DNA from 2 places in the Paenibacillus sp. FSL H7-0350 genome. Region 1 is predicted to be linked to the other one. Evidence: predicted binding sites of a transcription regulator. Region 1 holds the regulator's gene; the other holds the start of a gene.
What was found. Region 1 encodes CtsR, which represses protease genes until heat stress. Its sites were predicted from a motif close to ATGGTCAATAAAGGTCAAACA; they were not measured.

Region 1 (15,100 bases):
AGCATAACGGTGAAGTGGCTGCACTGTTGGGCGGGCGAAACCCGCGTACAGGCGGTCTGAACAGAGCCGTAACTCCTTCCCGGCAGCCAGGCTCCGCGCTCAAACCCATTATAGATTATGGGCCGGCGCTGGAGAGCGGGAAGTATACGCCGGACAGTCTCCTGCCTGACATTAAAACAACCTATGGCAGCTACAGTCCGGCTAATCTGAACGGTGTATATCGTGGGCAGGTGAGCATGAGGGTTGCCCTGCAGCAGTCCATTAATGCGCCAGCGGTATGGTTACTGAAGCAGGTGGGGGTCAGCCATGCCCGTGGGTTTGCCGCCAAGCTGGGAATAGAACTAGCTGCAGAAGACAACCATCTGGCCATTGCCCTTGGAGGTCTGCATAGCGGGGTTTCTCCGCTCATGATGGCTCAAGCCTACACCGTCTTTGCGAATGGAGGCATTCTTAACAAGGCGTATCTGGTGCGTAGTATCAGGAATTCGCAGAACCAGGTGGTGTATTCACATGTCGCTGCGCCGCAGCAAGCCATTTCGGTACGTACCGCAGCGGATATGACTGCCATGCTCCGTCAGGCAGTGAGTGACGGGACGGGCAGACGGGCGCGAATGAATGTTACAGTCGCCGGTAAGACAGGAACCACGCAGTTGGATCTGCCGGGAGTCCCCGGCAAGGCCAACAGGGATTTATGGTTTGTAGGCTATACCCCTAGATGGACTGCAGCGGTATGGATGGGCTTCGACCACTCTGATCCGGACAACTACATGACTGCCGGCAGCGGGCTTGCGGCTGCTATGTTCGCCAAGGTTCTCTCCATGCTATGAATAGATTTGCTTATTCCGCTGCCCATTCCTCGAGCTTCTTGTCACCAGGCAGCAGCAGAGCCAACAGGCCGAGCAGCGGCAGGAAGCCGCAGGCCACGAACACCGTGGCGATTCCGATCGTGTCGATCAGATGCCCGATTACGACAGAGCCAATTCCGCCAAGCCCGAAGGCAAGGCCGGTAATTAGACCCGAGACCGTACCGATATTGCCTGGATACAGCATCTGCGCGTAGATAACCGTGACGGAGAAGCTGGATAGTAGAATGAACCCGGAGATAATCAGCAGGACGGCCGCCCAGAACTGGTTCACAAAAGGCAGGGCCAGCGCAAACGGCACCGTCCCGATCATCGAGACCAGAATAAGATTGCGGCGGCCGAAGCGGTCTGCGAGCGGGCCCCCGAAGAAAGTGCCGACAGCGCCGGCAGCGAGATAGATGAAGATATAGATCTGTGCCTTATCCAGCGTCATCCCGTATTTGTCCATTAAGTAGAAGGCATAATACCCGCCGATAGAGGCGCCGTACCAGGATCGCACGAATACGATGAAGACCAGAATAACCGTTGTAATCAGAATACGTTTGCTGCGGGCAGGGTCGATGGAGCGGGCAGCTGATTTTTTACGGAAGGTGTATCCGGCATCCAGCATCTCACGGTACCAGCGGGCCACATAGGCTTGGATGGCTACTCCGGCAGCGGCGATAACGGTGAAGCCGAGAGCACCCATCTGACCGAAGGGAATGAATACCCACTTCATTAATAGAGGACCCAAAGCCTGGCCGGCGTTTCCGCCCACCTGGAATATGGATTGCGACAGCCCCTTGCGCTGACCGGCGGCCATATGAGCCACGCGCATGCCTTCCGGATGGAACGCAGCTGATCCGAAGCCCACCAGCATTACGGACACAATCACTAATACATAATTACCGGCAAAAGCCAGCAGGAACACTCCGGCAAAGGTACAGCACATCCCCAGCGGCAGCAGGATCGGACGCGGCTTACGGTCAGCGGCGAAGCCGATAATAGGCTGTATTACCGAAGAGGTAAGGTTCAGCGCGAACGCTATCCAGCCGATCTGGGCATAGGAGAGTACCAGGTTATCTTTCAGTACAGGGAACATCGCCGGAATCAATGCCTGAATGGAATCGTTGAATAAATGAACAAAGCTGACGGCGAGCAAAATGCGGTAGATGGTAGCCTGCTGCAGATTGCGTGATTCCCCCAGAGGGACGGGGGGAGCTTGAGGCAGGGTCTTGTTGGACATTTGAACTCCTTTCAGGAACAGCTAATAAGTTAGTTATCTTTGGATATGAAGATAAATTCTATTGTAGCGACAAATGAAGTATTATGGGAATCAATTTGTGCAGGGCAGTGGTCAACTATTCATTATTAACTCAAAAAAAGCAGAGTTTAATCCTATTGTAAAAAAAGACTTGCAAACGGTTAGAGAGCATGATATATTATCTCTTGTGCTTATGAGACATCGACGCTAAATTGAGCGGCGGAAGAAAAATAAGTTGACAACAAACGTAATAAAATGATATGATCTAATTCCTGTGCAAGAGACATAACGTTGAAATGCCGGGAGCAAGTTCTTTGAAAACTGAACAAATGGAACGCTTTAATTTTTACAAGATTCATTCAATGAATCGTCAGTTTCAAAATGAGCAATCGCTCTTTCTAAATACCAATTTGGAGAGTTTGATCCTGGCTCAGGACGAACGCTGGCGGCGTGCCTAATACATGCAAGTCGAGCGGAGTTTGAAAGGAAGCTTGCTTCCTTTCAAACTTAGCGGCGGACGGGTGAGTAACACGTAGGCAACCTGCCCTCAAGCCTGGGATAACTACCGGAAACGGTAGCTAATACCGGATAATTTCTTTTTTCTCCTGAGGAGAGAATGAAAGGCGGAGCAATCTGCTGCTTGGGGATGGGCCTGCGGCGCATTAGCTAGTTGGTGGGGTAACGGCCCACCAAGGCGACGATGCGTAGCCGACCTGAGAGGGTGAACGGCCACACTGGGACTGAGACACGGCCCAGACTCCTACGGGAGGCAGCAGTAGGGAATCTTCCGCAATGGGCGCAAGCCTGACGGAGCAACGCCGCGTGAGTGATGAAGGTTTTCGGATCGTAAAGCTCTGTTGCCAGGGAAGAACGTCCGGTAGAGTAACTGCTGCCGGAGTGACGGTACCTGAGAAGAAAGCCCCGGCTAACTACGTGCCAGCAGCCGCGGTAATACGTAGGGGGCAAGCGTTGTCCGGAATTATTGGGCGTAAAGCGCGCGCAGGCGGTTATTTAAGTCTGGTGTTTAAACCTTGGGCTCAACCTGAGGTCGCACTGGAAACTGGGTGACTTGAGTACAGAAGAGGAAAGTGGAATTCCACGTGTAGCGGTGAAATGCGTAGATATGTGGAGGAACACCAGTGGCGAAGGCGACTTTCTGGGCTGTAACTGACGCTGAGGCGCGAAAGCGTGGGGAGCAAACAGGATTAGATACCCTGGTAGTCCACGCCGTAAACGATGAGTGCTAGGTGTTAGGGGTTTCGATACCCTTGGTGCCGAAGTTAACACAGTAAGCACTCCGCCTGGGGAGTACGGTCGCAAGACTGAAACTCAAAGGAATTGACGGGGACCCGCACAAGCAGTGGAGTATGTGGTTTAATTCGAAGCAACGCGAAGAACCTTACCAGGTCTTGACATCCAACTAACGAAGCAGAGATGCATCAGGTGCCCTTCGGGGAAAGTTGAGACAGGTGGTGCATGGTTGTCGTCAGCTCGTGTCGTGAGATGTTGGGTTAAGTCCCGCAACGAGCGCAACCCTTGACTTTAGTTGCCAGCAGGTTAAGCTGGGCACTCTAGAGTGACTGCCGGTGACAAACCGGAGGAAGGTGGGGATGACGTCAAATCATCATGCCCCTTATGACCTGGGCTACACACGTACTACAATGGCCGGTACAACGGGAAGCGAAGCCGCGAGGTGGAGCCAATCCCAGCAAAGCCGGTCTCAGTTCGGATTGCAGGCTGCAACTCGCCTGCATGAAGTCGGAATTGCTAGTAATCGCGGATCAGCATGCCGCGGTGAATACGTTCCCGGGTCTTGTACACACCGCCCGTCACACCACGAGAGTTTACAACACCCGAAGTCGGTGGGGTAACCCGCAAGGGAGCCAGCCGCCGAAGGTGGGGTAGATGATTGGGGTGAAGTCGTAACAAGGTAGCCGTATCGGAAGGTGCGGCTGGATCACCTCCTTTCTATGGAGAATCGTCTTCTGCAACGAAGACATTCAAATAAAAGTCTTCAGGAAGTTAACTTCCTGAAGCAGGCTTTACTTCGTAAAGCCTTGAGCGTTTCCATTTGTTCGGTTTTGATGGAATTTGCGGGGCCATAGCTCAGCTGGGAGAGCGCCTGCCTTGCAAGCAGGAGGTCAGCGGTTCGATCCCGCTTGGCTCCACCAACAAACTTCATCTATTTGTCATGTCTGAAATACTGGATACAACTTGATCCTTGAAAACTGGATACCGAAACGAATTTGCGTTTTAGAACATTCCTTTAAGTTGAACTTGTGTAAACAAGTTTTAAATTAATGGCGATGCTACGATGATCTAGATGGAAATACAGGCGTTGAAGAAATTCATTGTCCGATATTTTCCTGACGGAACAATCGAGGTTAAGCTACTAAGAGCACACGGAGGATGCCTAGGCGCCAGGAGCCGACGAAGGACGTGGCGAACAACGAAACTGCCTCGGGGAGCTGTAAGCAAGCTTTGATCCGGGGGTGTCCGAATGGGGAAACCCAGCTGTGGTAATTCGCAGTTACTCATTTCTGAATACATAGGAAATGCAGAGGCAGACCAGGGGAACTGAAACATCTAAGTACCCTGAGGAAGAGAAAACAATAGTGATTCCGTCAGTAGCGGCGAGCGAACGCGGAACAGCCTAAACCAAGGGGCTTGCCTCTTGGGGTTGTGGGACGTCTCACATGGAGTTACAAAGGAATATGGTAGGCGAAGAGGTCTGGAAAGGCCCGCGATAGAGGTAAAAGCCCTGTAGCCTAAACTGTGTTCTCTCCGAGACGGATCCCGAGTAGTGCGGGGCACGTGAAACCCCGTATGAATCCAGCAGGACCATCTGCTAAGGCTAAATACTACCTGGCGACCGATAGTGAAACAGTACCGTGAGGGAAAGGTGAAAAGCACCCCGGAAGGGGAGTGAAATAGAACCTGAAACCGTGTGCTTACAAAAAGTCAGAGCCCTTTCTATGGGTGATGGCGTGCCTTTTGTAGAATGAACCGGCGAGTTACGTTTAACATGCAAGGTTAAGGTGAGAAGCCGGAGCCGCAGCGAAAGCGAGTCTGAATAGGGCGACTCAGTATGTGGACGTAGACCCGAAACCGTGTGATCTACCCCTGTCCAGGGTGAAGGTGCGGTAACACGCACTGGAGGCCCGAACCCACGCATGTTGAAAAATGCGGGGATGAGGTGGGGGTAGCGGAGAAATTCCAATCGAACTCGGAGATAGCTGGTTCTCCCCGAAATAGCTTTAGGGCTAGCCTCGGTGAATGGAGTGGTGGAGGTAGAGCACTGATTGGGTGCGGGGCCCGCAAGGGTTACCAAGCTCAGTCAAACTCCGAATGCCATTAACTTCTTGCCGGGAGTCAGACAGTGAGTGCTAAGATCCATTGTCAAAAGGGAAACAGCCCAGACCATCAGCTAAGGTCCCCAAGTGTGTGTTAAGTGGGAAAGGATGTGGAGTTGCACAGACAACCAGGATGTTGGCTTAGAAGCAGCCACCATTGAAAGAGTGCGTAATAGCTCACTGGTCGAGTGACTCTGCGCCGAAAATGTAACGGGGCTAAACACACCACCGAAGCTATGGCTAGATGCTTTGCATCTGGGGTAGGGGAGCGTTGTATGTGGGTTGAAGGTGTACCGTAAGGAGCGCTGGACAGCATACAAGTGAGAATGCCGGTATGAGTAACGAAAAGATCAGTGAGAATCTGATCCGCCGAAAGCCCAAGGTTTCCTGAGGAAGGCTCGTCCGCTCAGGGTAAGTCGGGACCTAAGGCGAGGCCGAAAGGCGTAGTCGAAGGACAACAGTTTGAAATTACTGTACCACCGTAATCCGCTATGAGCGATGGGGTGACGCAGGAGGGTAGTGACGCGGACTGATGGATGTCCGTCTAAGCAGTGAGGCTGGTGTGTAGGCAAATCCGCACACTATTAAGGCCAGGCTGTGATGGGGAGCGAAAATTATAGTAGCGAAGGTCATGATCTCACACTGCCAAGAAAAGCCTCTAGCCAGGAGAAGGTGCCCGTACCGCAAACCGACACAGGTAGGCGAGAAGAGAATTCTAAGGCGCGCGGAAGAACTCTCGTTAAGGAACTCGGCAAAATGACCTCGTAACTTCGGGAGAAGAGGTGCCTCGGTAGGGTGAATAGCCCGAGGGGGCCGCAGTGAAAAGGCCCAAGCGACTGTTTAGCAAAAACACAGGTCTGTGCGAAGCCGTAAGGCGAAGTATACGGGCTGACGCCTGCCCGGTGCTGGAAGGTTAAGGGGAGTGGTTAGGGGTTAAACCCGAAGCTGTGAACCGAAGCCCCAGTAAACGGCGGCCGTAACTATAACGGTCCTAAGGTAGCGAAATTCCTTGTCAGGTAAATTCTGACCCGCACGAATGGCGTAACGACTTGGGCGCTGTCTCAACGAGAGATCCGGTGAAATTTTAATACCTGTGAAGATGCAGGTTACCCGCGACAAGACGGAAAGACCCCATGGAGCTTTACTGCAGCTTGATATTGAATTTGGGTACGATCTGTACAGGATAGGTGGGAGCCGTTGAGGCAGGAGCGCAAGCTTCTGCGGAGGCGCCGTTGGGATACCACCCTGATCGTATCTAGGTTCTAACCTAGTACCGTAACCCGGTACGGGGACCGTGTCAGGCGGGCAGTTTGACTGGGGCGGTCGCCTCCTAAAGAGTAACGGAGGCGTTCAAAGGTTCCCTCAGAATGGTTGGAAATCATTCGCAGAGTGCAAAGGCATAAGGGAGCTTGACTGCGAGACCTACAAGTCGAGCAGGGACGAAAGTCGGACTTAGTGATCCGGTGGTACCGCATGGAAGGGCCATCGCTCAACGGATAAAAGCTACCCTGGGGATAACAGGCTTATCTCCCCCAAGAGTCCACATCGACGGGGAGGTTTGGCACCTCGATGTCGGCTCATCGCATCCTGGGGCTGAAGTAGGTCCCAAGGGTTGGGCTGTTCGCCCATTAAAGCGGTACGCGAGCTGGGTTCAGAACGTCGTGAGACAGTTCGGTCCCTATCTGTCGTGGGCGCAGGAAATTTGAGAGGAGCTGTCCTTAGTACGAGAGGACCGGGATGGACGTACCGCTGGTGCATCAGTTGTTCCGCCAGGAGCATGGCTGAGTAGCTACGTACGGACGGGATAAGCGCTGAAAGCATCTAAGCGTGAAGCCCCCCTCAAGATGAGATTTCCCAGTATGTAAGACCCCTTGAAGACGACGAGGTAGATAGGTTGGAGGTGGAAGTGCAGCAATGCATGGAGCTGACCAATACTAATCGGTCGAGGGCTTATCCAAATTTCTAACACGCAGATTCGTTTCGGATTCAGTTTTCAGGAATCAAGTTCCTGAACGCAACGAAATTCATTCACACATTCGTGATGAACCGAATTTCTAGCGGCAGCGTCTGTTTCACAGACGCATGTTTGGTGGCGATAGCGGAGGGGTTCCACACGTACCCATCCCGAACACGACCGTTAAGCCCTCCAGCGCCGATGGTACTTGGACCGAAGGGTCCTGGGAGAGTAGGACGTTGCCAAGCACACATTAGCCATTGTTGAGCAATCGACAGTGGTTTTTTTGCGTGCAGGCAGGGCTGTGGAAAAGCTGTGGATAGATTTCAGTAAGTACAGAAAAGTTGCGCACATGTGGATACCTTTGCAGGAACAAATTGATCCCCGGATTATGGGGACATCACGCATAATATTGTGGATGAGTCAAGCAAAAACATAAGTAATACACCGATTTTGTGGATAAAAAGTGAATATTGTGGATAGATAAAACGTATTCGTGGATAACTCATTTCAGCCGGAAAGAATCTCTTTCCGGTTTTTTGCGTTGCTGTGCAAAAGCTGTGGATAACTATTCTTTTTGCAGCTGATGACAAGCCTCTATTAGCATCTGGCGGCTTCGCTTGTTATACTCTCTATTAAGCAAATAACTGGAGCTAATTTATGAAATGTAACGGGGGGAACAGAATGGAAATCAGGCAATTACGTGCCGGAGAATTTGAGGACAGCCTGAGCTTGTCCGAATATGCTTTTAAGTATAAGGTTTCTGCAGAAGATAGAGTACACGCCAAGGAGAATTTCAAACCGGAAGAAACCTGGGCGATTTTTGAAGGGGACAGCATCGGTGCGAAGCTGACGCTTCTTCCGTTACAGGTATATATACAAGGCAAGCCCGTTTCTATGGGGGGCATCGCCGGTGTAGCTACTTGGCCGGAGAAGCGCCGGCAGGGTTATGTAGCCCATCTGCTGATCCATGCGCTCGAGACGATGAACGAAGCCGGTCAGACGTTGTCCTTTTTGCATCCGTTCCTGATTCCTTTTTACCGTAAATTCGGCTGGGAGATCTACTGTGAATATAAGAAGTACACTCTTCCAGTAGGGAAGTTCCCGCACAAGACGGAGATTAAGGGCAGCGTGAAGCGCGATACCTCTGATCTTGCAGTATTCCGGCAGTTGTACGACCAATTCGCCATGAGGTATAACGGTACTCTCCAGCGCAGTGAGTCCTGGTGGAAGGAAAGTGTGCTTGATGACGATACACATTCCTGTGTGTTTTATTCTGAGCAGGGTGACCCGGAAGGTTATGTGCTGTATAAAATAGTGCAGCAGGAGCTGGTCATAGATGAGTTCATCTATGGGAACGAGCGTGCCCGCCAGGGCTTGTGGACCTTCCTTGCCAATCATGATTCCATGATTACGGCTGCACAGCTGAAGCTGGTGCCTGCTGACGATATTCTGCCCTTTCTCCTTCCTGATCCGCGGATTGCGCAGGAGAATTATCCATACTTCATGGCGCGTATCGTCAATGCCAAGGCTTTTGTGGAGAACATGAGCTTCAATGTGCCGGAGGGTGAACGGGAGCGGGTGCTTTATATTGAAGATAAGCATGCGTCCTGGAACAACGGGTTGTGGCAGTGGACGGTGTCGGAGCAGGGGGAGGCGACGCTTACCCAAATTCAGGGCGAGCGGTCAGAGGCTGACCTGGAATGCAGTATCGGCACGCTTACTGTGCTGCTGATGGGGTATAAACGTCCGCTTCAGGCGGCAAAGTACGGACAATTATCCGGGACTGCTGAGGCGACAGCTTGGCTTGAAGCGCTGATTCCGCAGGCCGAGACGGCATTATTCGATTTTTTCTGACAGAGAAAAGCTCTTCCCCTTCCCTTGGAAGCGGAGGAGCTTTCCTATACATAACGCCTCAATTCATGGAACTAAGCAGGCAACCGGAATACAATACAGCCAAAAAGTAAAAAATAAGAGTAACCCCTTGGAATTCAGTGAGAATATGTTATAATATGAAAAAGTCAAAGAAAGTCAAAGTCAACGCAGGCCGGATATATCGTTCTCAGGAATGTAACATTTAGAGAAAAGCGCAGTGCAGAGGCTTTTGCAGCCGATTCTTATTGCATTGCCAGGGTTAAATTCTTAAGAGCAAGTCTCTGACGGCAGGCGTTGGCGCAGCACAGTTTTAACCAATGCTTACACACTGGAGGATGAGTGATGCGTAATATCTCCGATATTATTGAACAATATCTGAAGAATATTTTGCATGAAAGTCCCGAAGGTACGGTGGAAATTCAGCGCAATGATCTGGCGGACCAGTTCTCCTGTGTCCCGTCACAGATCAATTACGTCATCAGCACACGGTTCACATTGGAAAAGGGATATGTGGTGGAGAGCAAACGCGGCGGCGGCGGATATATCCGGATTCAGCGCTATGAGCTGCCACAGAATGTGGCCCTATACGCACATCTGAACTCCACGATAGGGAATGATATGGATCAGAATTCTGCCGAAGGGCTGATTTATCAGCTGGAGGAGGCCCGATTCCTCTCCAAACGTGAAGCGTGTCTAATGCGGTCTGCGGTTTCCCGGGAATGCCTGACGGTTAATCTGCCGTACCGGGATGAGATTCGTGCCAAGCTTATGAAGGCTATGCTAATCTCTTTATTGGGCAAATAATTTGTCAAATGGTAAGGAGGGACACCGCTCATGCTATGCCAGGAATGCGGCGTCAAACCGGCTACACTCCACTTCACGAAGATCGTGAACGGGGAGAAGACGGAATTTCATATTTGCGAAAGCTGTGCGCGGGAGAAGGGTGAACTGATTCCCGGAACTGCGGGAGGCTTCTCTATCCACAGCTTGCTTTCCGGTCTCCTGGACCTGGAGGGCTCGGGCAAGGGAAAATCAGCAGCAGCACAAAGTGTGCAAGGTCTGCATTGCGAAAACTGCGGTATGACCTATTCACAGTTCAGCAAGCTGGGACGGTTCGGCTGCAGCTCCTGCTATAAGTATTTCGACAGTACGCTTGACCCGCTCTTCAGACGGGTGCATGGCAGTACAGCACATGTCGGCAAGCTTCCCAAGCGGGCTGGAGCACAGATTATGTGCAAGCGCCAGATTGATGAGCTGAAGCAGGAATTACAGCAGAGTATTGTGCAGGAGGAGTTCGAAACCGCAGCTGAGCTGAGGGACAGAATCCGCAAGCTTGAAAAAGAAATTCCACAAGAGTAAAGTCTTTGATATATAGGGGGGATCAGGCATGTCAAGTCTCCGGTATACCGAACAAGCACTTAGTGAATGGATGCGCTGCGGCGGCAGTCATTCAGAGATTGTCATCAGCAGCCGTATGCGTATCGCCCGTAATCTGGAGCATCTTCCGTTCCCGCTACTTGCTTCGGCAGAGCAGTCGGAGGAGGTGCTGGAGCAGCTTGCCCCTGTATTTCAGGGCGATGCCTCTGCAGATTTCGGCAGCTTTGAACTGCTGAGACTGGATGAGCTGGGTGAGCTGGACAAAAAAGTGCTGGTGGAAAAGCACCTTATCAGTCCTAATCTGGCGGATGACTCTAAAGGCGGGGCAGTTATTCTTAATGAGGATGAGTCGGTCAGCATTATGATTAATGAGGAGGATCATCTCCGCATTCAATGCCTGTTCCCTGGGCTGCAGGTCAGAGAAGCTTGGGTGAGGGCGACCGCCATCGATGATATTTTTGAGGCTGCTGTCAATTACGCCTTCGATGACCGCAGAGGATATTTAACAAGCTGTCCCACCAATGTGGGAACTGGGCTAAGAGCTTCGGTTATGGTCCATCTGCCGGCCTTGGTGATGACTCATCAGATCAACCGCATTTTATCCGCAGTCAATCAGGTGGGGCTTACCGTTAGAGGAATTTATGGTGAAGGCAGCGAAGCAGTAGGGAATATCTTTCAGATCTCGAACCAGATTACGCTGGGACAGACCGAAAGTGAGATTATTGAGAATCTTCACAGCGTAGTCACCCAGATTATAGAGCATGAGCGGAATGCGCGTGATCGCCTGCTGGCGGATTCCGCATTGCGGATTACTGACCGTATCAAGCGCTCCTACGGAATACTGGCCTATGCTGCTGTGATGGAACTGAAAGAGTCGGCACAGCGGCTCTCCGATCTGCGGCTTGGTGTAGATCTGGGGATTCTGGAAGGGCCTTCGATTTCAGTGCTCAATGAGCTGAATGTCAAGACTCAGCCGGGCTTTCTGCAAAAGCTGTTCGGTGACGAGCTGTCGCCTACTGAACGCGATATGTACCGGGCAAAGCTGCTCCGGGAGACACTGGGATCACAACATTAATTATAGATATTTATTATCCGTGGAGGTGCAGGAGATATGATGTTTGGAAGATTTACGGAACGCGCACAAAAGGTGCTGGCGCTGGCGCAGGAAGAAGCCGTACGTTTGGGACACAACAACATTGGGACAGAGCATATTTTACTCGGACTGATTCGTGAAGGAGACGGCATTGCCGCTAAGGCATTGATCGGACTTGGTCTGGGTCTGGAGAAGATACAGGATGAAGTAGAAACGCTGATTGGCAGAGGTCAGGAACAACCGACCAACATCGCTTATACTCCTCGTGCCAAGAAGGTAATCGAGCTGTCTATGGACGAAGCCCGCAAGCTGGGTCATACGTATGTGGGAACAGAGCATATCCTGCTCGGTCTGATCCGCGAGGGAGAGGGCGTAGCAGCCCGTGTGCTGAACAATCTCGGCATTAGCCTGAACAAGGCCCGCCAGCAGGTATTGCAGCTCCTGGGGAGCAATGAAGCAACCTCCAGTCACAGCGGAGCTCCGGCTAACGTCAGCACGCCAACATTGGACGGCCTGGCCCGCGATCTGACAGCTTATGCCAAGGACGGTAACCTCGATCCTGTGATCGGCCGCAGCAAGGAAATTGAGCGTGTCATTCAAGTGCTGAGCCGCCGCACCAAGAATAATCCGGTATTGATCGGTGAGCCTGGGGTCGGTAAAACGGCGATTGCCGAAGGTCTGGCTCAAAAGATTATCAACAATGAAATTCCGGAGACGCTGCGCGACAAGCGTGTCATGACCCTCGATATGGGTTCTGTAGTGGCCGGTACGAAATATCGCGGTGAGTTCGAAGACCGCCTCAAAAAAATTATGGATGAGATTCGCCAAGCAGGCAATATCGTGCTCTTCATCGATGAATTGCATACGCTGATCGGAGCGGGTGGTGCAGAAGGCGCAATTGATGCTTCCAACATCCTGAAACCTGCCCTGGCCCGTGGTGAGCTGCAATGCATCGGTGCCACTACGCTTGATGAATATCGCAAATATATCGAGAAAGACGCTGCCCTGGAACGCCGCTTCCAGCCGATTACGGTGGATCAGCCTTCGCCTGCAGAAGCTGTTCAGATCCTCTTCGGCCTGCGTGACCGCTATGAAGCCCATCACCGGGTGAAGATTACGGATGAAGCCATTGTGGAAGCTGTCAAGCTGTCGGACCGCTATATTCCAGACCGGTTCCTGCCGGACAAGGCCATTGACCTGATTGATGAAGCGGGCTCCAAGGTAAGACTGAATTCTTACACCATTCCGCCGAATCTGAAGGAACTCGAAATGCGTCTGGATGATATCCGCAAGGAGAAGGATTCCGCAGTTCAGAGCCAGGAGTTCGAGAAGGCTGCTGCACTGCGCGATACCGAGCAGAAGATTCGTGAAGAGCTGGATACTACGAAGAATCAGTGGAAAGAAAAGCAGGGCCGCACCGATTCCCAGGTTACACCTGAGGATATCGCACAGGTGGTTGCCAGCTGGACCGGCATTCCGGTCAGTAAGCTGAAGGAAGAAGAAACGGACCGTCTGCTGAATATGGAAGCTCTGCTGCATGAACGTGTAATCGGCCAGGATGAGGCCGTTAAGGCAGTCAGCCGGGCTCTACGCCGGGCGCGTGCGGGTCTGAAGGACCCGAAACGTCCGATGGGCTCCTTCATCTTCCTCGGACCTACCGGGGTTGGTAAGACAGAGCTGGCGCGTGCGCTTGCCGAAGCGATGTTCGGTGATGAGAATGCGGTCATCCGCATCGACATGTCGGAGTACATGGAGAAGCATTCCACCTCCCGTCTGGTCGGAGCGCCTCCAGGGTATGTTGGGTATGAAGAAGGCGGACAATTGACAGAGAAGGTGCGCCGCAAGCCTTATTCGGTTGTCCTGCTGGATGAGATCGAGAAGGCCCACCCTGAAGTGTTTAACATTCTGCTGCAGGTGCTGGAAGACGGCCGTCTGACCGATTCCAAAGGTCGCGTGGTCGATTTCCGCAATACCCTGATTATCCTGACCTCCAATGTCGGGGCACAGGCAATCAAGAAGAATTCGACGCTTGGATTCACGGCTGTTCAAGATGCAGGCGCCGATTATACCAATATGAAGGGCAAGGTTATGGAAGAGCTGAAGAAGAGCTTCCGGCCTGAGTTCCTGAACCGGATCGATGAGATCATCGTCTTCCACTCTCTGGAGGAGAAGCATATCGCAGAGATCGTTACATTGATGTCCGATGAATTGCGCAAGCGTCTGCGTGAGCATGATGTAGACTTCCTGCTTACCGACGGAGCCAAAGCGTTCCTGGCCAAAGAGGGTTATGATCCGGCCTTCGGTGCCCGTCCGCTCCGCCGGGCGATTCAGAAGCATATCGAAGACCGCCTCTCCGAAGAGCTGCTCAAAGGAAACATCAAGAAGGGCGATTCCCTGAACATTGATGAGGTGAACGGCGAACTGGTCGTAACCACCATTGAGGCGCCGGCCGAGGTCTCCCTGGAGAAAACAGTCGAAACTGAATAATTGTTCCGGAAAATGAAACAAAGCTCCCGCTCCTCCGTATAGAGGGGCGGGAGCTTTATTTGTTTCCGACCCTCAGGCATGCCTAAAAGAAGACGCAAATTAAAACTAGATCTTAAGTGTCCTTCCGTTCAGTGTGCAGAAATGGTAAACTTTGAATAAGAGTAAAATATCCGCAATTTTAGCAAGTTCGGACGGTAAGGAGTGCACATGGCTAAACCTAAAACAAAATTTTTCTGTACCGAATGCGGCTACGAATCACCAAAGTGGTTCGGGAAGTGCCCGGGGTGCCAGGAATGGAACTCGATGGTAGAGGAAACGGAAAGCGTCGTCAAAACACAAGGCATGAATGCACCTATTTTTCAGAGTAAAGAAAAGGCGCAATCGATCATAAATATAGAAAGTGACAAGGAGCCGCGTATTCTGACGGGCATCGGAGAGCTTAACCGCGTGCTTGGCGGCGGAATTGTACCCGGCTCGCTGGTGCTGGTTGGAGGCGACCCCGGAATCGGGAAATCGACACTGCTGCTGCAGACCTCGCATGCCTTGACTACACAAGGGCTGCGCGTGCTGTATATTTCGGGGGAAGAATCTGTGCGGCAGACCAAGCTGCGGGCCGACCGACTCGGAGCGCTCTCTGCGGAATTGTACGTTCTATGTGAGACGAACATGGAGAGCATTGAGGAAGCCATTGAGCAGATTCAGCCTCAATTTCTGGTCATTGACTCGATCCAGACTGTATTTATGCCGGAAGTAACCAGTGCGCCGGGCAGTGTAGCACAGGTGCGGGAATGTACGACAAGATTCATGCGGATTGCGAAGATCCGGGGAATCGCCACGGTGCTTGTAGGGCATGTA
Region 2 (15,100 bases), 970 kb from region 1:
CCAGACGCTCAGTGTTCGTAACGAACAGGTCGTCACCAACCAGCTGGACTTTATCGCCCAATTTTTCAGTAAGCAATTTCCAGCCATCCCAGTCATCTTCGGACATACCGTCTTCGATTGTGATGATTGGGTACTTCTCAACCCATGAAGCAAGCAGGTCAACATACTCAGCGGAAGTGTAAGATTTACCTTCGCCTGCAAGTGTGTATTTACCATCTTTGTAGAACTCAGTGGAAGCTACGTCCATACCGAGGAATACGTCAACGCCTGGCTTGTAACCGGCTTTTTCGATAGCTTCGATGATTGTAGTGATCGCTTCTTCATTGGAACCCAGGTTCGGTGCGAAACCGCCTTCGTCGCCAACAGCTGTGTTCAGGCCTTTGGATTGCAGTACGGATTTCAGGTTGTGGAAGATTTCCGCACCTGTACGCAGAGCTTCCTTGAAGCTTGAAGCCCCTACTGGAAGAACCATGAACTCTTGAACGTCGATGTTGTTATCGGCATGCTCACCACCGTTGATGATGTTCATCATTGGTACTGGAAGAGTCTTGGCGTTGAATCCGCCCAGGTATACATACAAAGGAATGTCCAGAGCAGTTGCAGCAGCGCGTGCTACGGCCATGGATACAGCCAGGATTGCGTTAGCGCCCAGCTTACCTTTGTTGTGAGTTCCGTCCAAAGTGATCATCAGCTTGTCGATGCCCACTTGGTCAAGAGCGTCCATCCCGATTACTTCTGGAGCGATAATTTCGTTTACGTTCTCAACAGCTTTCAGAACGCCTTTACCCATGTAACGGGATTTGTCGCCGTCACGAAGCTCTACAGCTTCATGAGCGCCAGTGGAAGCGCCGGAAGGAACGATAGCGCGGCCTTTTGCGCCGGACTCCAGATATACGTCAACCTCTACAGTAGGGTTACCACGGGAGTCAAGGACTTCGCGTGCATACACATCAGAAATAATAGTCATGTAAGTTTAATCTCCTTTTATACAATGGTTTTGGGTTTACAAAAACAGATGTCTTGCTTATTTGCGGCTGGCAATCATGGATTGTCCGGTCATTTCCGCAGGCTGCGGAAGTCCCATCAGATCCAGGATCGTCGGTGCCACATCTGCGAGAATACCAGCTTCACGCAGAACTACATCTTCAGTGGTAACGATGAATGGAACCGGGTTGGTGGTATGGGCTGTGAACGGACGTCCGTTCTCATCGAATACCATATCCGCATTCCCGTGGTCGGCAATGATAATAGCAACGCCGCCCTTGGCAACCACAGCATCCACAACTTTGCCTACGCACTCGTCCGTAACTTCAACTGCCTTAATCGTAGGCTCCAGCATGCCGGAGTGTCCTACCATATCAGGGTTAGCAAAGTTCAGGATAATGGCATCTTGTCTATCCGCTTCGATCTCCGCTACGCAGGCCGCCGCCACTTCGTATGCGCTCATCTCAGGCTGCAGATCATAGGTTGCCACTTTGGGCGAGTTGATCAGGATGCGGGTCTCACCAGGAAGCTCCTCGTCGCGTCCGCCGCTGAAGAAGAAGGTCACATGCGGATACTTCTCTGTCTCCGCAATACGCAGCTGCTTCTTGTTCTGCTGAACCAGCACTTCACCGAGCGTGTTGTCCAGGTTCTTCGGGGAGTACGCCACGAAGCCTTGAACGGTCTCACTGAAGGTAGTCAGGCATACGAAGTGCAGGCCTTGCGGGAACTTAGGACCACGGTCGAAGCCGCGGAAATCCGAGTTTGTGAACACTTGTGACAGCTGGATCGCACGGTCAGGACGGAAGTTAAGGAAAATGACAGAATCGCCGCTCTCCACTGTCGCTACCGGGTTGTTCTGGCTGTCCACAATTACACTTGGCTCCACGAATTCATCGAACACAGAATTCTGGTAGGATGCAGTGATGGCCTGAAGGGCATCGGTATATTTAGGGCCTTCGCCATATACCATTGCACGGTAAGCCTTCTCTACACGGTCCCAGCGTTTGTCACGGTCCATCGCGAAATAGCGTCCGGATACCGTAGCAATCGTTCCTACGCCAACCTCTTCAATCTTGGCGACCAGATCCTGAATGAACTTCTGTCCACTGTCGGGAGGTACGTCACGGCCATCCATGAAGGCATGAATATAGACTTCATGCAGATCTTCTTTTTTGGCCAGATCGAGCATGGCGAACAGGTGATTGATGTGGCTGTGTACGCCGCCATCGGATACCAGGGCATAGAGGTGAAGCTTTTTGCCGGTTGATTTAGCGCTTCTTACAGCAGCCACCAGCGTTTCGTTCTCAAAGAATTCTCCGTCGCGTATCGACTTGTCGATACGGGTCAGGTCCTGGTATACAATCCGGCCGGCACCAATGTTAAGGTGTCCTACTTCAGAGTTACCCATTTGGCCTTCCGGCAGACCTACAGCTTCGCCGCAAGCGGTAAGCGTAGTATTCGGATATTGCTTCAGGTAACGGTCGTAGTTCGGCTTGTTGGCTTGGGCAACAGCGTTGCCTTCATCCGTGTTCCGCAGTCCGAAGCCGTCCATGATAATCAGTGCTACAGGTCTTGGAGCTGACATTCTTACTTCGCCCCCTCAACGAGTGAAACGAAGGAAGCAGGCTGCAGGCTGGCACCGCCGACAAGAGCGCCGTCGATGTCGCTTTGACTCATGTACTCCGTTACATTCTCAGGCTTCACGCTGCCGCCGTATTGGATACGTACTGCTTCAGCTGTTGCTTCATCGTACAGACCTTTAACAAGGGTACGGATATAAGCAATAACTTCATTGGCGTCCTGGGAAGTGGAGGATTTACCTGTACCAATCGCCCAGATTGGCTCGTAAGCGATAACTACGCTTGCTGCCTGCTCTGCGCTAAGACCGGCAAATGCCGCTTCAGTCTGAACCTTACATACGTCCTTAGTCTGATCAGCTTCACGCTCTTCAAGCTTTTCGCCTACGCAGACAATTGGAGTAATGCCGTGACGGAATGCCGCATGCATTTTTTTGTTGACGATTTCGTCCGTCTCACCGAAATAAGCACGGCGTTCGGAGTGACCGATAATAACATACTCTACACCAAGATCCTTCAGCATTACGCCGCTGATCTCACCTGTATAAGCGCCGTTGTCTTCAAAGTGCAGGTTCTGTGCACCAATCTTGATGGTGGTGCCTTGTACCGCTGCAACCAGTGCTGGCAGGTTAGTGAATGGCGCGCAGATAACAGTCTCTACACCTGCCACTTCTGCCTGGCCTTTAATTTCAGCGATGAAGCCTTCAGCTTCCGGAACGGTTTTGAACATTTTCCAGTTGCCTGCAATAATAGGTGTTCTACTCATAGTGATGTATTGCCTCCCTCTTCGGTATTACTTGTCGTTCAGTGCTTCTACACCTGGAAGAGCCTTGCCTTCCATGAACTCGAGCGATGCGCCGCCGCCAGTGGAGATGTGATCCATCTGGTCTGCGAGGTGGAATTTCTCAGCAGCTGCTGCGGAATCTCCGCCGCCGATAACTGTGTAGCCTTCAGTAGTTGCACAAGCCTGAGCTACGGCAATAGTACCTTCAGCAAATTTATCGATTTCAAATACGCCCATAGGTCCATTCCATACAACCAGCTTGGAGTTTTTGATAATATCGGCATAGATTTCACGAGTCTTAGGACCGATGTCCAGACCTTCCCAGTCTGCAGGAATCTCGGTTACATCTACAATCTTGGTGTTGGCATCTGCACCGAACTTGTCAGCGACTACAACGTCAACCGGAAGCACGAAGTTCTTGCCCAGCTTCTTGGCCTTCTCAATGAATCCAAGTGCTGCATCAATCTTGTCGTTGTCTACCAGGGATTTACCGATTTCGAAACCTTGAGCCTTGGTGAACGTGTAAGAGAGGCCGCCGCCAATCAGTACATTGTCAGCCAGATTCAGCAGGTTGTCGATAACGTCAATCTTGTCTTTAACCTTGGAACCGCCGATGATGGCAGTGAAAGGACGTTCCGGGTTAGAAAGAGCCTTGCCGAGGACGGACAATTCCTTCTCCATCAGAAGACCGGATACTGCAGGCAGGAAGTGAGCGATTCCTTCTGTCGAAGCATGGGCACGGTGAGCTGCGCCGAATGCGTCATTGACGAACAGGTCAGCCAGTTCAGCGAACTGCTTAGCCAGTTCAGGATCATTCTTCTCTTCGCCTTTGTAGAAACGGACATTCTCAAGCACAAGCACATCGCCATCGTTCAGCTCAGCAATTTTCGCTTTTACCGCTTCGCCGATGGCCTCATCAGCCTTGGCTACCGGTTTGCCGAGCAATTCAGACAAACGGACTGCAGCGGAAGTCAACCGCATGGAATCGACGAATTCGCCTTTAGGACGGCCCATATGGCTGGCCAGAATGACCTTTGCACCGTTCTCAATCAGGTATTTAATTGTTGGAAGGGTTTCGCGGATACGGGTATCATCAGTGATCTTGCCGTCTTCCACTGGCACATTGAAATCTACACGCACGAATACGCGTTTGCCTTTTACTTCTACATCACGGACACTTTTTTTGTTCATGATTAACATTTCCTCCACACCCAAAATTGGTTCCTTCACAAAGCCATTTCACACGAATCCAGTTCATCAAGTTGAAACGACCTTTACCGTCCTCTTTAGGACGGTACCGTTTCAGCGAGAAATAGAAGGATACTTTATAGCGACCAGCCTATAAAGTCTTATATTTTTAGAAAGAGCGGAAACAGACTTTCCTTGTTTCCGCTCTATTGTACTGCTTATATGAAATCGGTCTTATTTAGCAAGCTTAGCGAATTTCTCCAAAGTACGAACCAGCTGTGCAGTATAGGACATTTCATTGTCATACCAAGCAACAGTTTTAACCAGCTGTTTGTCGCCAACAGTCAGTACTTTAGTCTGAGTTGCATCGAACAGGGAACCGAAAGTCATACCCTTGATGTCGGAAGATACGATTTCATCTTCAGTGTAGCCATAAGTTTCTGGGTCAGAAGCTTCTTTCATGGCTGCATTGATTTCTTCAACGGTTACGCTCTTGTCCAGAACAGTAACCAGCTCAGTCAGGGAACCTGTAGCTACAGGCACACGTTGTGCTGCACCGTCAAGTTTGCCCTTCAGTTCTGGAATAACCAGGCCGATGGCTTTAGCAGCACCGGTAGTGTTAGGGATGATGTTCTCAGCAGCAGCGCGGGCGCGTCTGAAGTCGCCTTTTGCGTGTGGAGCATCAAGAGTATTCTGGTCACCTGTGTAAGCGTGGATAGTAGTCATCAGACCTTCGATGATACCGAACTTGTCGTTCAGGACTTTGGCCATAGGAGCCAGGCAGTTCGTTGTGCAAGATGCACCGGAGATTACTGTTTCGGAACCGTCAAGGATGTCATCGTTAACGTTGTACACAACAGTTTTCATGTCGCCTGTAGCAGGAGCGGAAATAACTACTTTCTTAGCTCCGCCTTTCAGGTGCTTCTCAGCGGCTTCTTTAGTTGTGAAGAAACCAGTACATTCCAGAACGATATCAACGCCAAGCTCTCCCCAAGGAAGTTCTTCAGGGTTGCGGTTCGCCAGAACCTTAACATCTTTACCGTTAACTTTGAAGAAGCCGTCATGCACTTCAACATCGCCTTGGAATTTACCTTGAGTTGTATCATATTTAAGCAAATGAGCAAGCATCTTAGCGTCAGTCAAGTCATTGATTGCTACCACTTCGATACCTTCTACATTTTGAATACGGCGGAATGCAAGGCGTCCAATACGTCCAAAACCGTTAATACCAACTTTTACACTCATTGAATAGTTCCTCCTAGAGTTCGTTTTATTTATTCAAGACAGGCCGTGAGGCTCGTCAAGACAACAATGTTAAGTATAATGCATAAACCCTTTGCGCGCGCCCCATTTAATGGAATCTATAGGACCTTTTGTAGCTGTGTGTCGATTTCCTTGCCAATTTCGACAGCCGCCGCCTCGTCGATGACGAGAATATCCTCTTGCCCGAACCGCAGCATCGCATGAATAGCCTTCGCCTTGCGTTTGCCTCCGGCAATGCCGATAACGACTTCTGTTCGGATTATGTCTTCCAGGCGCAGCCCCATGGTCAGCATAGTGTGAACCACTTCGCCGTCCTCATTGAAATAGTATCCGAAGGACTCGGCTACAGCACCCTCGCCCTGAATCTCTGAGATTGTCCCGGAGTCCAGCTTGCGGCGGTGAGTCATTTCAATGGCATCACCTATTCCATGTACAATAATACGCGATCTGCGGATAATTTGTACAATCTCTCCAATATTGGAGTCCTGCGCAAGTGACTGATAAGCGTCTCCGCTAAGCAGATCGGGCACATGCAACAGTCGGTAATTGGCACCAATCCGTTTGGCCATGGTTGAAGCAATGGTGTTGGCCTGTATCTCCATGCTCTCTCCCAGTCCTCCGCGCGCCGGAACAACCCAGGCGTTCTTATAGGAAAGGGATAGCGGCGGGGTCAGCTGATCGGCCATCTCGGCCAGGGTTGATCCGCCTGTGACGGCAATCGTGTCGTCACTGCGCAGTACGCTGAGCAGTGCCTTGGAGCCTGCGCGCCCCAGTTCACGCTTAGTGAACGGCGATGTCTCACAATCACCAGGTACCACAATTACTTTGGTGAGACCGTACGTAGTACGAATTTTCTCTTCCAGATCATCCAGGCCGAATAGGCTCTTGGCGACCGGCTCCAGCAGGTCAAGCAGTCCGCGACCGGCATCGCTAATGCGCATACCGACGCTCTCGATCTCAATGAGCCCCTGCGATTTCAGAAGATCCGTCTCGGCGCGCAGCACCCGCTCAGTCATATCAAGCGATGCGGCTAACGTCCTGCGCCCAATAATATCTGACAGCATGATCTGATGTAGAATCGTATACCGTCTCTTAAGGGTTTCCATGAGATCAGGCAGAAGCTGCTTTTGGATTTCCAATAAATTACGCATGCTTTCACTCCTGCAACTTCGTCTTTCTCTTATCCCTTGTTCGTGGTCTCAAAATGTCCCGGGTTAACTTTTTAAGTCCCACCCATATTCTACCCAAAACTGACGCCGAGTGCAAGTGTTCCGAGACTATAATTCTCAGCCCGCTTTCATCTTATACATGGGCTTGTCCGGCGCACAGCAGGCAGGAGGCGTATCTCCGGCTTTCTTAATGAAAACGGACAAAACTATTTTTAAGCAGCATGCTTAATACACATTGCTTTTATCCGAGATGTGTATTATAATAATTTCTGTTGCGCCCGTGGTCCAATGGATATGACGTAGGCCTCCGAAGCCTGAGATCCAAGTTCGATTCTTGGCGGGCGCGCCATTATTTTCAAGCTTGTACATAATTTAGTGCCGGATATATTATATTTAACCAATGAGCCGCTTGAGGGCTCTTTTTTTTGAAAGTAAGTTTGACTTTCTTTGACTTTTTGTTTGAATTTGTTTATCATGTGGTTATTACGGTAACAGTAAACAATGAACACATTCGAAGCACCAATTTCAAGGAGGTTTTCCACGTGAGTTATATTCCTATGGTAGTAGAACAGAGCAACCGCGGTGAGCGCGCTTATGACATCTATTCCCGCCTGCTGAAGGACCGCATCATTTTCCTTGGAACGGAGGTTAATGACGTGGTAGCCAATTCCATCATCGCACAAATGCTCTTCCTGGCTGCCGAGGACCCGGATAAGGATATTCACCTGTATGTGAACAGCCCAGGCGGTTCCATCACAGCGGGTATGGCAATCTTTGATACAATGCAATACATTAAGCCGGATGTATCTACCATCTGTGTAGGTATGGCCGCTTCTATGGGAGCATTCCTGCTGAACGCCGGTGCCAAGGGCAAGCGTTTCGCCCTGCCGAACAGCGAGATCATGATTCACCAGCCGCTAGGCGGTGCCCAGGGCCAGGCTTCGGATATCGAGATCCGCGCCCGCCGCATCATCAAGCTGCGTGAGAAGCTGAACCGCATCCTGTCCGAGCGTACAGGCCAGCCGCTGGAGAAGATCGAGAAGGATACCGACCGCGATTACTTCATGAGTGCTGCAGACGCTGCCGAATATGGTATCGTGGACAAGGTAATTGAGAAGACTTTGCCGACAGGCGTATAAGTAATCTATCCCAATGAATACACCAAGAGGCTGTAACAGACCGGTCCGGTCATGTTACAGCCTCTTTCTTCATGCCTACCTTAAGCCCCCGTACCCCAGGGCATCCAGCTTGCCTGCGATTACGCGGTAGCCTCTGCCGTTCGGGTGGATATGGTCCAGGAACAGCAGCCCCCGCTCATTACCGGCAAATTCATGATATATCGAAGCAAAACCTACATTATTACTGCTATAGCCTGCGGCATAGCGGTTGAACTCCCGCACCCACTCTGTTGCTTCATCCACCTGGGGATATGGGTTATAGAGGCCTACCAATCGGATGATATAGGGGCTACGCGTACCAGCCTTGAGCTGTGTAAGGGTGCCCATGATGTCGCTGTAATTGTGCTTGCAATCCCGGAGCGCCTGCTGAAGCAAGCCCTGGAATTCACCGGGCCTGGGCCCCGCTGCCCGGGCTGCCTTAATCAAGTCATTGCCGCCAATGGACATCGTAATGATCTGCGCATCCTTCACTGCTGCCCGGTAGACATTAGAGGTCCTCAGCCGTTGCTTCAGCCCCCCGGTGGTCAGACCGTTGACGCCAAGATTCGCCGGCGCCACTGGCATGCCCAGCCTCCCTTCTGCCATCCGACGATAGATGGGGACAAACCCGTTCCCGGGCAGCGCCCCGAAGCCGGTTGTGAGTGAATCTCCGATAGCCGTATACGCATAGACCATAACCTTACCTCCCCGTTATAAGCTGCTTGCCTTCTATAGCTTATGACTATCCGGGTAAAGTGGTAACGGCAGGGCAGGCTGATTAGGCACTGCACATGGAGAATGCCCCTGCGTCTCCCGGAGGAAACACAAGAGCATTCTTATGAAGATCTATTATTTCAGCGCTGTGAACGGACTGCTACCGTCAGGCAGAAGTTCCTTGAAGCTGAAGTCGAATTCCGGGAAGCCTGCAGCATAGACGGTATATTCATACAACTGGAAGAAGAGCACCGCTTTTCCATCTTTTAAATAGAAATACTTCTCGGTATTCAGGCCGGTGAACCCGCCCAGATAGCCTCCATGAGCCTTGAGCTCAGTAGTCAACTTGCTGTTAAGCTGCTTCTTGTAATTGGGGTTGGCCCCGAACAGGTCGCCCAGCAGCAGGCGTTTGCCGTCTTTGAGCGAGAAGGTGAAGGCATTGCGGTACGTCATCCCGTGAGCACCGCCGGTATATTCGTACTGATTAGTCACCAGACTAAGTACGCCATCCTGATTGTAGGTGACTACATAGCCGCCTTCAAATTCATACGGCTGTTCATCCTTCTGGCGCTTGGAAATTACATCCTCAGATTCGGCTGCGAATTTCAGAACGGTCTGCTTAATCGTATCATTGATTGCCTTCTCAGCCTCTGCACTTGCCAGACCGCTGACCTGCGGATAATCCAGCCGGACAGGCGCATCCTTATGATCCTTCACATAGCTCACAGTCTTGATAGTTATCGCATTCTGCGTTCTTTTCGTCAGATTCAGCTGTCCTGCTGCCGCGTTCCAGTCCACCTTATAGCCCAGGTAATCGTTAATGAGCTGAGACGGGACGTACAGCCGGTTGTTCTGTTGTTTGACGTCATATTCATTGATGTAATAATTGTTCACCTTAATAGCGATTCCATACTCTGAAAGTACCAGCTTCGTTTGCGCAGCACCGGTACCGATCGTGTAGGTCTTCCCTGCTTTATCATAAGAGAGTGGCATCCCCAGCGCATCGCGCAGGAAGGTTACCGGCACCCATACCTTTCCTTCCTGGAGTAGGCCCGTTAGGGCTGTGCTTTTACCGTTTACCTTGAGCACTACAGAGGAGGATTTGGATTTGGCCTGAACGGTTGCCGGAGCGGCCTCCGTAATATCTGCATTGAGGATTCCTGTTCCGCCCAGCAGAATTCCTGCTGCGAGCATTCCCGCACCCCATCTGCGGATGTATTTTTTAGAGTTCGTATTCATTGTTATTTCCCCTTCCACCTGGTGGTATGATTAGTCATGATGTGTGTTCCTCAGTATCACTGTTCCTATTATAGTAAAAGAAAGCGCGGGGATTGTTACAATCCGCTTTACAGTTTCTTAAGGTTTGCCATGATTATCTAAAGATCCTGTTACCTCAATTTAAACAAATTGAGAGCTTTCGATAGCGCATATGTGCATATATATACATTCATATAATTATATAAAAGCGCCTGCCCCGCTATAACAGCAGAGCAAGCGCCTCTTGCGAAACGTTTATTTCAGTTCATAGGTTACATTCAATTGGGTAGTGACCTTGACCTGCCCGGGTTCAACGGAACTTCCGGCAGCAGAATCCATTGCCATCTTTTGCGCTGCTTCAGCGTAGACCACCGGGTTATTCCCGTCATCACTCTGAACGACTGTGACTACCTGGCCCAGTCCGCGTTTGGCTGCTTTGGCAATAGCCGCTGCTTTGACATCTGCATTCTGCATAGCCTTCTCGATTACCTGTGCTTCAAAAGCCGATGGATCTTCAATGGCAAACCGCACATTGCCGATGTTGTTCGCTCCAGCCGCCGAGGCAGCGTCCAGCAATTGTCCAACCTTTGTCAGATCCCGGTAAGCGACCTCCAGGGTATGCTGGGCGTTATAGCCTTTTACCTTCTGGCCGTCTTTCTCGCTGTAAGTGTAGTTAGGCTGTACGTAGAACTGGGTGCTCTGAATGTCCTTGTCCGCAATGCCCCAAGTGGTCTTGAACAAGGCGGTCAGCTTGGAGACCTTCGCGGCTGTGCCCTTCTGTGCTTCCTGCGCGGTTTCGGCAGTTGTCGTTACCCCGATGGAGAGATACGCGATATCCGGTTTGATCGACAGCTCGCCTTTGCCCACCACGTTCACAATATTCTTCTGCACCTCATCAGCGTAAGCCTTTTCAGGACCCTTTAGCACTCCGCTCAACCCCATTCCTCCAATCATCAAGCTCCCTGCCAGCAATACTGCTCCAATCGATTTACCCCATTTTCTCATGCTTGCCATCCCCTTTCGATTCGTTTAAGTGTTAGTACCCTCTAGACGGGACAGCATGGTAAAAGTTGCATGAGCAATGTACGATATTTTTTTATTTGCTCCCCGTCCCGATCCAGAAGCGGCGGATGACATTTCCGTCCTCCTCTATATATTCGCTATCCCCGATACCGCCATTCCTGCGGATTGTCCGTTCCGATGCGGTGTTGACGGCGTCACAGACCACGAGTGCCTGCTCAATACCCAGTTCACCGGCCTTCAGGAGAGCCTGTTTCAGAAGCTCACTTGCATAGCCCTGTCTGCGTGCAGAGGGGACGATGCCATAACCGATATGCCCGCCAGAATGGAGCAGCCTCTCCGTCAGCCGATGCCTGATGTTCACAGCTCCCACTACCCGCTTGTCCGTAGTCACCAGCCAGAAGGTTGAACTTCTCACCCACCCGTCCGGGATTTCTGCACCATGGGCATACCCGCGAAGAGCCTGAATCATACCGCCAAAGTCAGCCGGGTCCATCTCTGTTACCCAGGGGACAAATGGCTCACCGCTGGCCTTCCACTCCTCATAAAAGGCTAAATACGGCTCTCTGAACGTCTCAGCAGGTTCCACTAATGATACTTCATTGCCTTGAATCTGCATTCCTATCCCCCGCCTTATCCAGTATAGCTGATATGAAAAAAAGCCCCTAAGGGGCTTTTGGGGACTGACCCCCTAATGTGAGACAAATCAAAACACCTTCAAGAGAATGAAACTCTGTCGTAAGATAGGGAGATATCCTTGGAGGTGTTTTTTGCGTTGGCAACCAGAGTGAGTTACCCCGTAGAAATAAAGATGAAAGCTATAGAAATGAGATTGGCAGGAGTACCCGTGAGCGATGTTATGAGACAGTTGGGCATACGAAATAGGACACAACTAAAAGTCTGGATGAAATGGTATCGCGAAGGCGAAATTCATCGCATGGAGCAACCTGTAGGTAAGCAATACAGCCTTGGAAAAGGTCCGGAAGCCACTACGGAGCTGGAGAGACTAAAGGCAGAGAATCGATTCCTGAAGCAACAATTGGACCTGCTAAAAAAGTACAAGGAACTGGAAAGGGGGTGGAACCAGAAGTTGTCGTTGCCTGGATCGAATCCATTCGGGCAGAAGTGAAGGTGTCGGAGGCTTGTGCGTGGCTTGGGGTCGCGAGAGCTACCTACTACCGCTGGAAGGCTGCCAGGACTCAACGTACAGATCGGATGGTGGAAAAGATAAGGCAGCTTTGCACTCTGCACAAATTCCGGTACGGTTACCGTAAAATCACGGCACTCCTTCGGGCAGAAGAGCCTATAAACCATAAACGGGTCCAGCGTATCATGCAGCGTGAGGGATTACAGTGCCGTGTGAGGATGAAGAAACGAAAGACTACGGGGCAACCGGCACAACCTGCAGAACATCTGTTAAAGCGGCAATTTCATGCAGCAGCTCCCTTGCAAAAACTGGTCACAGATATTACGTATTTGCCGTTTGGCGGCAAGATGTTGTACCTTTCAAGTATTTTGGATCTGTACAACGGAGAAATTGTCGCTTACAGTATAGCGGACAAGCAGGACACGTCCTTTGTATTGGATACGCTGGGCCAACTTCCAGAGCGGGCCAACATGCTGCTCCACAGCGATCAGGGCAGTGTGTATACGTCTCAGGCGTACCAGGCGGCAGTCAAAGAAAAAGGCATTACCATGAGCATGTCCCGTAAAGGAACGCCCGCGGATAATGCCCCCATCGAATCGTTTCATTCCACCCTAAAGTCTGAAACGTTCTACCTCGAAGATCTCATGTGTACAACGACAGCAATCGTTGAACGGACCGTTCGAGACTACATCACCTACTATAACTCAATTCGGATTCAGGCGAAACTAAATAACCAGTCGCCGGTGGATTTTCGGCGACTGGCTGCTTAAACTTGCAAGGTGTTTTGACCCCTGTCTCACAAACAGGGTGCAGTCCCTTTGGTAAGACCATGTAGCATTTATTGATTCTCAAGCTCTTCCTTGCTTACCAGACTGGTCAAAGCGGTTACAGCCTGTTCCGCGTCTGCACCATCTGCGCTGATATGAATCTCCGTACCGGAACTGATCGCAAGGCTCATAATGCCCATGATACTCTTGGCGTTCACTTTTTTATCGTCTTTTTCCACGAAAATCTCCGACGAAAACTTATTAGCTTCTTGCACAAACAATGCTGCCGGCCGAGCATGGAGCCCCGTCTTCAACCGAACAACTACCGGGTGCTTTGTCATGAAACGCTTACCCCCTATTTGAGATCTGCCCAAAAATTTCACATTAATTTTATAATATTATATCATTATAACGCATACCGCACTAGAAAAAAAATAATCAGCCGCCGCGGACCTTGTCCGCCAGCTCATCAATTTTGCGCAAACGGTGGTTAACACCCGATTTACTGACCGTCCCGCCCAGCATATCCCCGACTTCCTTGAGGTTAATATCCGGGTGAGCCAATCTGATCTCGGCAACCTCCCGCAGCTTATCCGGCAAACTTTCCAGACCCACCTCGCGCTGCAGCAGCTTGATGTTCTCAATCTGGCGTACCGCCGCACTGATCGTCTTATTCAGATTGGCCGTTTCGCAGTTCACAATCCGGTTGACCGAGTTGCGCATATCGCGCATGATCCGCACATCCTCGAATTTGAACAGCGCCTGATGAGCGCCGATCAGACTGAGGAACTCGATGATCTTCTCGCCTTCCTTGATGTATAGGATGAAGCCTTTTTTGCGTTCTATACAGCGGGCATTCAGGTGAAATTCACCAGCCAGCTCAACGAGCGCCTTGCAGTGCTCCTCATACATGGAAGCGATTTCCAAGTGGTACGAAGAGCCCTCCGGGTTATTGACTGAACCGCCTGCCATGAAGGCTCCGCGCAGATAGGCACGCTTGCAGCAATTCTTGCCGACAATCTCCTCATCAATCCCATCCGTGAAAATAAAACCTTCAGAGACAATCCGCAGATCCTTAAGGATCTCCTGGACCTGGTTCGGAATTCTTACAATATAGACGTTATTCTTCTTCAAACGCATTTTTTTACGCACGAGCAGCTCGATATGGACCTGGTAATATTTCTTAAGCAAAGAATATACCCGCCTTGCAATCGCGGCGTTCTCCGTCGAAATGTCGAGAACCACCTTTTTGCTTGAAAGCTGCACCGAACCGTTCATTCGGATCAGCGCTGACATTTCCGCTTTCTCGCAGCAGGGCGGGCTCTCGACCATCGTCAGCTCTTTTTTGGTAAGGGCCGCAAAAGACAAGGGGCTCACCTCTTTCATTTAACTCTTTCTGTCAATCCAATCCTTCACCAGCTGGAAAATATGGTGACTGAGCTTATCTGTATCATGCCGCAAATAGGTTTTGAATAATACCAGCTTGTCGGCAATCACCTTATACCCGTTGCCATCCACAGCCTCACGGTCAAGCTGCACCGGGCGGGCGCCCTTCTCGGCGTATTTAAGCTGAACCTGCTCCGGGATCTCCCCGTCATTCACGATTACATAATCGAACAGATGCAGCCCGATGTGGTCATATACGGCCTGAAGATGGTCATTAACTGTATAATTATCCGTTTCGCCCGGCTGGGTCATCACATTGCATACAAAAATCTTAATCGCCTCTGAAGCCACTACGGCCTCTGCCAGCTTCGGCACCAGCAGATTCGGCAGAATGCTGGTGTACAGACTGCCCGGACCAAGCAGAATAGCATCTGCGTTGCGGATAGCCTCCAGCGCCTCCGGCAGCGGCTCTACATCCACAGGCTCCAGGAACACGCGCTTAATGACGCCGCCTGCCTCCGGAATTTTGGATTCGCCGGTAATCAGCGTCCCATCCGCCATCTCGGCATGCAGGATTACCGCCTCTCCGGCCGCAGGCAGCACCCGGCCGCGAACGGCGAACAGCCGGCTCAGCTCTCGGACTGCTGTAACGAAATCCCCGGAGATGTCGGTCAGTGCAGCCAGAAT

Region 2: clpP (ATP-dependent Clp endopeptidase proteolytic subunit ClpP) is a predicted target of CtsR. The motif match lies at 7,400-7,420, and genes of this name have one in related genera.

The regions. Positions count from the first base shown of each region.
Region 1 is NZ_CP151972.1:3,591,131-3,606,230, reverse strand. Features, by position in the region: gene NYE24_RS16570 (PBP1A family penicillin-binding protein) at 1-827, shown strand, start outside; gene NYE24_RS16565 (MFS transporter) at 838-2,088, opposite strand; rRNA gene NYE24_RS16560 (16S ribosomal RNA) at 2,514-4,074, shown strand; tRNA gene NYE24_RS16555 (tRNA-Ala) at 4,202-4,277, shown strand; rRNA gene NYE24_RS16550 (23S ribosomal RNA) at 4,489-7,417, shown strand; rRNA gene rrf (5S ribosomal RNA) at 7,545-7,661, shown strand; gene NYE24_RS16540 (GNAT family N-acetyltransferase) at 8,098-9,270, shown strand; gene NYE24_RS16535 (CtsR family transcriptional regulator) at 9,631-10,092, shown strand; gene NYE24_RS16530 (UvrB/UvrC motif-containing protein) at 10,123-10,647, shown strand; gene NYE24_RS16525 (protein arginine kinase) at 10,676-11,740, shown strand; gene clpC (ATP-dependent protease ATP-binding subunit ClpC) at 11,777-14,245, shown strand; gene radA (DNA repair protein RadA) at 14,453-15,100, shown strand, end outside.
Region 2 is NZ_CP151972.1:4,558,590-4,573,689, reverse strand. Features, by position in the region: gene eno (phosphopyruvate hydratase) at 1-967, opposite strand, end outside; gene gpmI (2,3-bisphosphoglycerate-independent phosphoglycerate mutase) at 1,025-2,569, opposite strand; gene tpiA (triose-phosphate isomerase) at 2,572-3,327, opposite strand; gene NYE24_RS21045 (phosphoglycerate kinase) at 3,355-4,536, opposite strand; gene gap (type I glyceraldehyde-3-phosphate dehydrogenase) at 4,768-5,778, opposite strand; gene NYE24_RS21035 (sugar-binding domain-containing protein) at 5,895-6,947, opposite strand; tRNA gene NYE24_RS21030 (tRNA-Arg) at 7,240-7,314, shown strand; gene clpP (ATP-dependent Clp endopeptidase proteolytic subunit ClpP) at 7,508-8,104, shown strand; gene NYE24_RS21020 (GDSL-type esterase/lipase family protein) at 8,180-8,818, opposite strand; gene NYE24_RS21015 (DUF4163 domain-containing protein) at 8,972-10,075, opposite strand; gene NYE24_RS21010 (SIMPL domain-containing protein) at 10,349-11,098, opposite strand; gene NYE24_RS21005 (GNAT family N-acetyltransferase) at 11,190-11,732, opposite strand; one part of gene NYE24_RS21000 (IS3 family transposase) at 11,889-12,162, shown strand; one part of gene NYE24_RS21000 (IS3 family transposase) at 12,162-13,030, shown strand; gene NYE24_RS20995 (HPr family phosphocarrier protein) at 13,099-13,368, opposite strand; gene whiA (DNA-binding protein WhiA) at 13,466-14,395, opposite strand; gene NYE24_RS20985 (YvcK family protein) at 14,414-15,100, opposite strand, start outside.